2 regions of the Pseudomonas sp. MF6755 genome follow, and region 1 is predicted to be linked to the other one. Evidence: predicted binding sites of a transcription regulator. Region 1 holds the regulator's gene; the other holds the start of a gene.
The links. The regulator FliA, encoded in region 1, starts transcription of late flagellar genes. The targets are predictions, from matches to a motif close to CTAAAGTTTNNNNNNNNNNNGCCGNTAA.
Positions count from the first base shown of each region.

Region 2: a site for FliA is predicted at 1,581-1,608, ahead of JFT66_RS17570 (methyl-accepting chemotaxis protein). Genes of this name have one in related genera too.

Region 1 covers NZ_JAEKDA010000002.1:8,418-12,629, reverse strand. The annotation lists gene flhA (flagellar biosynthesis protein FlhA) at 1-89, shown strand, start outside; gene flhF (flagellar biosynthesis protein FlhF) at 101-1,417, shown strand; gene fleN (flagellar synthesis regulator FleN) at 1,523-2,356, shown strand; gene fliA (RNA polymerase sigma factor FliA) at 2,353-3,093, shown strand; gene JFT66_RS02420 (chemotaxis response regulator CheY) at 3,261-3,635, shown strand; gene JFT66_RS02415 (protein phosphatase CheZ) at 3,654-4,212, shown strand, end outside.
Region 2 covers NZ_JAEKDA010000012.1:134,883-139,094, reverse strand. The annotation lists gene JFT66_RS17575 (TonB-dependent siderophore receptor) at 1-1,540, shown strand, start outside; gene JFT66_RS17570 (methyl-accepting chemotaxis protein) at 1,725-3,218, shown strand; gene JFT66_RS17565 (VOC family protein) at 3,275-3,631, shown strand; gene JFT66_RS17560 (zinc-dependent alcohol dehydrogenase family protein) at 3,789-4,212, opposite strand, start outside.

The sequences.
Region 1 (4,212 bases):
CCGTACCGAATTTGCACGTGTTGGCTTACCAGGAAATTCCTGACAATAAGCAAGTGACTATCGTCGCGACAGTTGGGCCCAATGGCTGAGGTAGTGGGTTATGCAAGTTAAGCGTTTTTTCGCCGCCGATATGCGTCAGGCCATGAAACTGGTCCGTGATGAGCTGGGCGCCGACGCCGCGATTATCGGTAACCGTCGGATTGCCGGCGGTGTCGAGCTGACGGCTGCGCTGGATTACACGCCCCAGGCCTTGGCCCCGCGTGTGCCGAACATGGAACTCGAAGACGAGCTGCGCAAGACCGCCTCGCGTATTGTGTCGGCCCAGGCTGAACTGAGCATGCGTGGCGACAGCGATGCCAGCACCAATCGCCAATTGTTCGCCGGCTTGCCATTGACCGCCGCCGAGCCGCTGGTAGAGCCAACCTTCATCGAACCCCCGCGCCCAGCCGCGCCTGCCCCGGCCGCTGCCGTCGACCAGCGTGTGTTCGACTCGATGCGCTTTGAACTCAACGGCCTGCGTGAGTTGCTCGAAGTGCAACTGGGCTCCCTGGCATGGACGCAATTGCAAGGCAGCAAGCCGCAACAAGCCAACCTGTGGCGCCGCTTGCAACGCATCGGCCTGTCTGGCCCGCTGTCCCGCGACTTGCTGGCCTTGACCGCGGAAGTCGAAGAACCGCGCCAGGCCTGGCGCATGTTGCTGGCGCACTTGGCCCGCATGATCGCCACCCCGGAAATCGAACCGCTTGAAGAGGGCGGCGTGATCGCCATGGTCGGCCCCGCCGGCATGGGCAAGACCACCACCCTGGCCAAGCTGGCCGCCCGTTATGTGCTCAAGTACGGCGCGCAGAATATCGCCCTGGTGAGCATGGACAGCTACCGCATCGGCGCCCAGGAGCAGCTCAAGACCCTGGGCCGTATTCTCAATGTGCCGGTGACTCACGTCGACCCGGGCCAGTCCCTGGCCAACGCCCTGGACCCGCTGCTGCGCAAGCGCGTGGTGCTGATCGATACCGCTGGCCTGCAAGCCAGTGACCCGGCCCTGCGCATGCAGCTCGAAAGCCTGGCCGGGCGTGGCATCAAGTCGAAGAATTACCTGGTGCTTGCAACCACCAGTCAGAAACAGGTGCTTACCGCTGCTTATCACAGTTACAAGCGTTGCGGCCTGGCCGGCTGCATCCTCACCAAGCTCGATGAAACCGCGAGCCTGGGTGAAGTGTTGAGTTTGGCCATCAGCCATGAATTACCGGTCGCCTACCTGACCGACGGGCCGCGGATCCCAGATGATCTGCATCTACCGCGCCGTCATCAGTTGGTCAGCCGTGCCGTGAGTGTGCAAATGCAAGAAGAGCCTAGCGAGGAAGCGATGGCCGATATGTTCGCCGACCTTTACCACCACCCGGCTAAACGGGTCGGTTGAGGCAGGATGAACACCGTGAAATGTACCTACATCGATGGTCTGCAAGCGATTCACGCGGCCAAGCCATGTAGCCTGCGTCTAAGCAAGACAAGGTAAAGAAATAAAATGGGCAGCATGCATCCCGTACAGGTGATCGCGGTGACCGGCGGCAAAGGTGGCGTCGGAAAAACTAACGTGTCAGTGAATTTGTCCCTGGCCCTGGCAGAGCTTGGCCGTCGCGTCATGCTGCTGGATGCTGACCTGGGCTTGGCGAACGTGGACGTTCTGCTGGGGCTGACACCCAAACATACCCTTGCCGATGTGATCGAGGGCCGCTGTGAGCTGCGCGATGTGCTGCTCCAGGGCCCCGGTGGCATCCGTATCGTGCCGGCGGCCTCGGGCACCCAGAGCATGGTGCACCTGAGCCCTGCGCAACATGCCGGGCTGATCCAGGCGTTCAGTGATATCGGCGACAACCTCGACGTGCTGGTGATCGACACCGCTGCCGGGATCGGCGAGTCAGTGGTCAGCTTCGTGCGCGCCGCCCAGGAAGTGCTGCTGGTGGTGTGCGATGAACCCACCTCGATCACTGACGCCTACGCGCTGATCAAACTGCTTAACCGTGATTACGGCATGAACCGCTTCCGCGTGCTGGCCAACATGGCCCAAAGCCCGCAAGAAGGGCGAAACCTGTTCGCCAAGTTGACCAAGGTCACGGATCGCTTCCTCGATGTGGCTTTACAATACGTCGGCGCAGTTCCCTATGACGAGTGTGTACGCAAGGCCGTGCAAAAGCAGCGTGCGGTCTACGAAGCGTTCCCTCGTTCGAAGTGCGCACTGGCGTTCAAGGCCATTGCCCAGAAGGTCGATACCTGGCCGTTGCCCGCCAACCCTCGGGGGCATCTGGAGTTTTTCGTCGAGCGTTTGGTGCATCAGACGAGCGCAGGACCGGTGCTATGACAGCCAGCGGCTACAACCTTTACAAGAGATCGGCACGTGACAGCCAAGGTGAATTGATCGAGCGCTACGCGCCCTTGGTCAAGCGCATTGCCTATCACCTGTTGGCGCGCCTGCCGGCGAGTGTGCAGGTCGAAGACTTGATCCAGGCCGGCATGATCGGCCTGCTCGAAGTGTCGACCAAATACGACGCGAGCAAGGGTGCGAGTTTCGAGACGTATGCGGGTATCCGCATCCGTGGCGCGATGCTCGATGAAGTGCGTAAAGGGGATTGGGCGCCGCGTTCGGTACACCGCAATACGCGCATGGTCAGTGATGCAATTCGTGCAATTGAAGCAAAAACCGGTCGTGACGCTAAAGATCATGAAGTTGCGGCCGAACTCCAATTGAGTCTCGACGATTACTACGGGATTTTGAACGATACCTTGGGCAGCCGCCTGTTCAGTTTCGACGACCTGTTGCAGGACGGCGAACACGAAGGGCTGCACGAGGACGGCGCAAGTGCACATCTGGAGCCGTCCCGCGACCTGGAAGACGAACGTTTCCAGAGCGCGTTGGCGGACGCGATTGCCAATTTGCCGGAGCGTGAGCGCCTGGTGCTGGCGCTGTACTACGACGAAGAGCTGAACCTTAAGGAAATCGGTGAGGTCCTGGGGGTCAGCGAATCGCGTGTCAGCCAGTTGCATAGCCAGTGCGCAGCTCGCTTGCGGGGGCGATTGGGAGAGTGGCGCGCGCGCTGACAGGCAGTGTGGGGACACTGCAGACGCTACCGCGACGCCGCAAGGCTTCGCGGGTGCGCACCGTGGTGCCCTGGGCAGTCCTTTTTGTGTAACGCCTGTTGATTGAAATGGCGCGTCCAGGTGCTGGGCGCGTTTAAGACTGCTTGGAGGTCGAATTGGACAAGAACATGAAAATCCTCATCGTTGATGACTTCTCAACGATGCGGCGGATCATTAAGAACCTGTTGCGTGACCTTGGGTTCACTAACACGGTCGAGGCGGATGACGGCATTACGGCGATTCCGATCCTCAACAGCGGGAGCATCGACTTTCTGGTAACCGACTGGAACATGCCGGGTATGACCGGTATCGATCTGCTGCGCCACGTGCGCGCCGATGAAAAACTGCGCAGCCTGCCTGTGCTGATGGTGACCGCCGAAGCCAAGCGTGAACAGATCATCGAAGCCGCCCAAGCCGGGGTCAACGGTTACGTGGTCAAGCCATTCACGGCGCTGGCCTTGAAAGAGAAGATCGAAAAAATCTTCGAACGCATCGGTCATTGATGCAGCCACGGGGGAGCTATGGAGCATAACGAAACGTCACAGGGCGACTTTGAGTCGACCTTGAAAAAACATGCTCACCAGTTGGTCGACAGCCTGGAAAAAGGCCAGTTCGGCGATGCGGTGCAGTTGATCCATGAGCTTAACCAGACCCGTGACCGCGGCCTGTACCAGGAAGTGGGCAAGCTCACACGCGAGCTGCACAGTGCGATCGTCAATTTCCAGATTGACCCGCGCATGCCCCAGGCCGAAGAAATATCGCAAATCACCGACGCCACTGAACGCCTGTCCTATGTGGTCAGGCTGACCGAGGCGGCGGCCAACCGAACCATGGACCTGGTGGAAAACGCCACGCCCCTGGTCAACGGCATGGCCACCGAAGCCCAGGCCCTGAGCGTTGACTGGGGCCGCTTCATGCGCCGCGAAGTAGGCGCTGAAGAGTTTCGTGAGTTGGCGCGCCGGGTCGAAGGTTTCCTGTCGCGCAGCGAACAGGAAAACCGCACGGTTGCCAGCAACCTCAACGACATTCTGCTGGCCCAGGATTACCAGGACCTCACCGGTCAGGTGATCAAGCGCGTGA
Region 2 (4,212 bases), on a different contig from region 1:
CGAACTCGACGCCTCCAGCCCGCTGAATGACAGTGGCACCTGGCGCGGCCGGGTCGTGACCTCCTACCGCGATGCCAACAGTTTCATCGACAAAGCCGAGCAGGATCACGGCCTGTTCTATGCCGTCACCGAAGCCGACCTGAGCGAAGACACCAGCCTGACCCTCGGCTACTCGAATCAGAAGGACAAGACCAACTACTTCTGGGGGGCGTCGATGGTCGGCCTGGATGGTCATCACCTCGACCTGTCGCGCTCCTACAACCCAGGCACCGACTGGGAAAACAAGGACCAGGAAATCAACACGGTGTTTGCCGAGCTGCGCCAGCGCCTGGCCAATGACTGGAACCTGCAGGTCAACGCCAACTATTCCGAACAGGACGCGTTGTTCTCTGGCTCCTACCAATCGCGCTGGACGCCAAATACCCTGGCCCGCACGGTGTACCAGGCCTCTTACGACGAAAACCAGGCCGGTGTCGACGCCTTTGTCAGCGGCCCGTTCCAGGCACTAGGGCGAACCCACGAACTGGTAGTGGGCGCCAGCAAACGCATCTACGACATGACCACCCACAACTACAGTCCGTATGACATGAACTGGCCGATCAACGCCGGCAAACCGAATTTCACCCACACCAACAACCAACGTGAAGTCACCACCCAGGACGGTTTCTACATGACCACGCGCCTGAGCCTGGCCGACCCGCTGAAGCTGATCCTTGGCGGGCGCCTGGACTGGTACGACTACGACAACCGCGATGGTGACGGCGACTACAAGGTCACCCGCAACCTCACGCGCTACGCCGGCTTGATCTACGACCTGGATGATCAATATTCGGTGTATGTCAGCTACAGCGACATCTTCAAGCCGCAAAAAGAAAAGAGCACCAACGCTACCCCACTCAAGCCGATCGTGGGCAAGAACTACGAAGTCGGCATCAAAGGCGAATACCTGGGCGGCGCGCTGAATGCGAGCCTGGCGCTGTTCCGCGTCGATCAGGAAAATCGCGCCGTGCAGATCGTCGTGCCAAATTGCCCGCAGGCCTCCTGCTATGAAGCCTCAGGTGAGATCCGCAGCCAGGGTATCGACTTCGAACTGCAAGGTGCCTTGACCGAGAACTGGCAGCTCGGCGGTGGCTATACCTACGCACGAACCCACACCATCAAGGACGACGCCAACCCACAGAAGGTCAACAAGCAGTTCGACACCGATACGCCGGAGCACCTGTTCAAGGTGACCACCCGCTACAACTTTCAAGGCCCGCTGGAAAGACTCCGGGTGGGCGGCAACGTCTCCTGGCAGAGCCGCATGTACAACGACATCAAGCTCGCGGATGGCAGCAACTACCGGCTCAAGCAAGGCGGCTATGCCGTCACCGACCTGATGGCCGGCTACCGGGTCAACCAGCACCTGGACTTGCAGCTCAACGCCAACAACATCTTTGATCGCCGGTACTACCTGTCCATTTCCGAATCCGTGGACTATGGCGGTGATACCTATGGTGCTCCACGCAACATGATGGTCACTGCCAAATACAGTTTCTGATCATTCATGCTGTGCCGGCTGCCCGCTCGGGCAGCCGTTCTTAAAGCCCCCCGCTGGCATGCCGATAAAACGTTGGCAACCGCACACAATCCCGAACATCTGCTTCACTCCACAGCGGCGCGCCTTCGTGGCACGCCGCGTGCTTGCTTGACCTCGGCGCCCCACCCTCATGGAGTAAGAGTGAATGCCCGTCCGCACCCGTTTTCTCGAGCACTACCGCAAGGCCGACCGCATCATGCTGGCGTTGATCTGGCTGATGTTTCTGTTCTCCCTGGGGTTGGCGTTCTGGCACAACACCCTGATACAGGCGCTGACCGTCGGGGGCGGCACCGGCGTGGTGCTGACGGCGCTTTACCGCGTCATCGGCGGCACCCGTGTGATGCGCTGCGCACTGGGCGCCGGCCTGATGGTGATGGCGGCGCTGCACATCAACCAGGCACAGGGGGTGATCGAATCCCACTTCGGCATCTTCGCGTTGCTGGCGGTGTTGACGTTCTATCGTGACTGGCTGCCAATCCTGGTGGCGGCGCTGACCATCGCTGTGCACCACGTGGTGTTCCATGCGTTGCAGCACCAAGGTGTGCCGGTGTTTGTGATGGAGCATCACGGCGGCTGGACGATGATCTTCGTTCACGCGTTCTATGTCGTGATGGAAACCGTCGCTCTGCTTTACCTGGCTGTGCATAGCCAGGCAGATGCGCTAGAGAGCCAGGAAATGCTCGAGAAGATGCTTGCCGTCACCTCGCAGTTCACCGTGGAGTCGGCTAAAGGCGAAGGCAAGTCGCGGGTCTCCCTGGCCACGCGTTTCGACCACTTCCTGCAACAGCTCACCCACTTGATCGACGGCGTGGCCCGCGACTCCCACGGCCTGGGCCAACTCGGCCAGGAATTGGCCACCGCCAGCGGCACCCTGGAAAAAGGTGCGCGGCACCAACTGGCGCAGATCGGCGAGATGACCGGTTCGATGCAGCGCATGGAAGGCGCCATGGGCCACATCACCGTGCAGGTCGAACAAGCGGTGGAGCATGCAGGCCAGGCCAGCCAGCAGATAGTTCGCGGCCAGGAAAGCGTCGGTCGCGCCCAGCATGAAATCAGCCAATTGGCTGCACGCATCAACGGCACTGAATCCACCGTGCAATCGCTGGCCGTACAGGCCGAGCAAATCGGCTCGGTGCTCGAGGTGATCAGCAGCATTGCCAACCAGACCAACCTGTTGGCCCTCAACGCCGCTATCGAAGCCGCCCGCGCCGGCGAGCAAGGCCGTGGTTTTGCCGTGGTGGCCGATGAAGTGCGCAGCCTCGCCCAGCGCACCGCCCTCTCCACCCAGGAAATCAAAACCATCATCGAGGGCCTGCAACACGGCAGCCGCCAGGCCGTCGAAGCCATGCATGCCAGCCGCGAAGGCGTAGAGCGCTGCGTGGAAGACAGTCAACTGGCGGTGGACATGCTCCGCGCCGTGGGCCAGGACATCGCCCATATCGATCAACTCAACGGCCGCATCGTCACTACCACCCGCGAGCAGAGTTCGGCCAACCTGGAGATTGTCGAGCGCTTGCAGTCAGTGCAGAACATCGCCCAAAACACCGCCGACGACGTCGAGACCCTCGCCCGCAGCAGCGAACGCCTGCCGCCGATTGCGGTGCGGCTTGAGGCGTTGGGGCGTAAGTTTCATCCCTGAGTAAAATACCAGACACGCTACACTCGCCACCTCGACCACCTGCCAGGGAAGCCAGCATGAGCACTCGCGGTAAAGACCGACAAATCGACAATATCGAATTCAATGTGGGCGACATCACCCGCAGCAAAAGCTTCTACGGCGCCGCATTCGGCTGGACCTTCATCGACTACGGCCCCACCTACACCGAATTCAGCGATGGCCGGCTCACGGGCGGATTCACCACCGGCGAGCCGGTACGCCCGGGCGGCGCTTTAATCATCTTGTACGCGGATGATCTCGACAGCACGCAACAGCGGCTTAAGCAGTTGGGTGCGGTGATTACCCGCCAGACGTATGAATTCCCGGGCGGCAGCAGGTTCCATTTCACCGATCCGGATGGGTATGAACTGGCGGTGTGGAGCGCTGCGTCCTGATTCGAGAGGTTGCTCAACGAGGCGGGTTATTCAAGCCGCACCGGTCAAGCTATACCATGCCGAGCAGATGTTGCGGGCAATCGTGATCGACTTGCGAACCAAGCAGACAAAGCGCGAGCAAACGGCCAAGGCCCAAGGGCAAGTGCCTGCGGCACCCTCAACCCACCTTGATGACCACCTTCCCGAATGCGCCCTTGGCAAGATGCTCGTAAGCTTCACGCGCCTGCTCAAACGGATACACCTGGTCGATGACAGGGCGGATATCGTGTTGGTTGAGGAACTCATTCATCCGCTCGAACGATGAACGTGGCGCAACGGCAATGCCACGCAGGGTGGTCTGGCGGAAGATCAGCGGCATCAGGTTGAGCGCTACGGTCTGCCCGGTCAAAAAGCCGATTTGTGCAATGCGCCCGGATGCCTTGGTGGCAGCGACCGACTGATTGATACCGCTGCCGCCCGCGACATCGAGCAGCAGGTCGACACCCTTGCCTGCGGTGAGTTTGAGCACCTCATCCGCCCAGTCCGGCGTCGTCCGGTAATTGATGCCGGCTACCGCTCCCAGACGCTTGACGGCGTGCAGG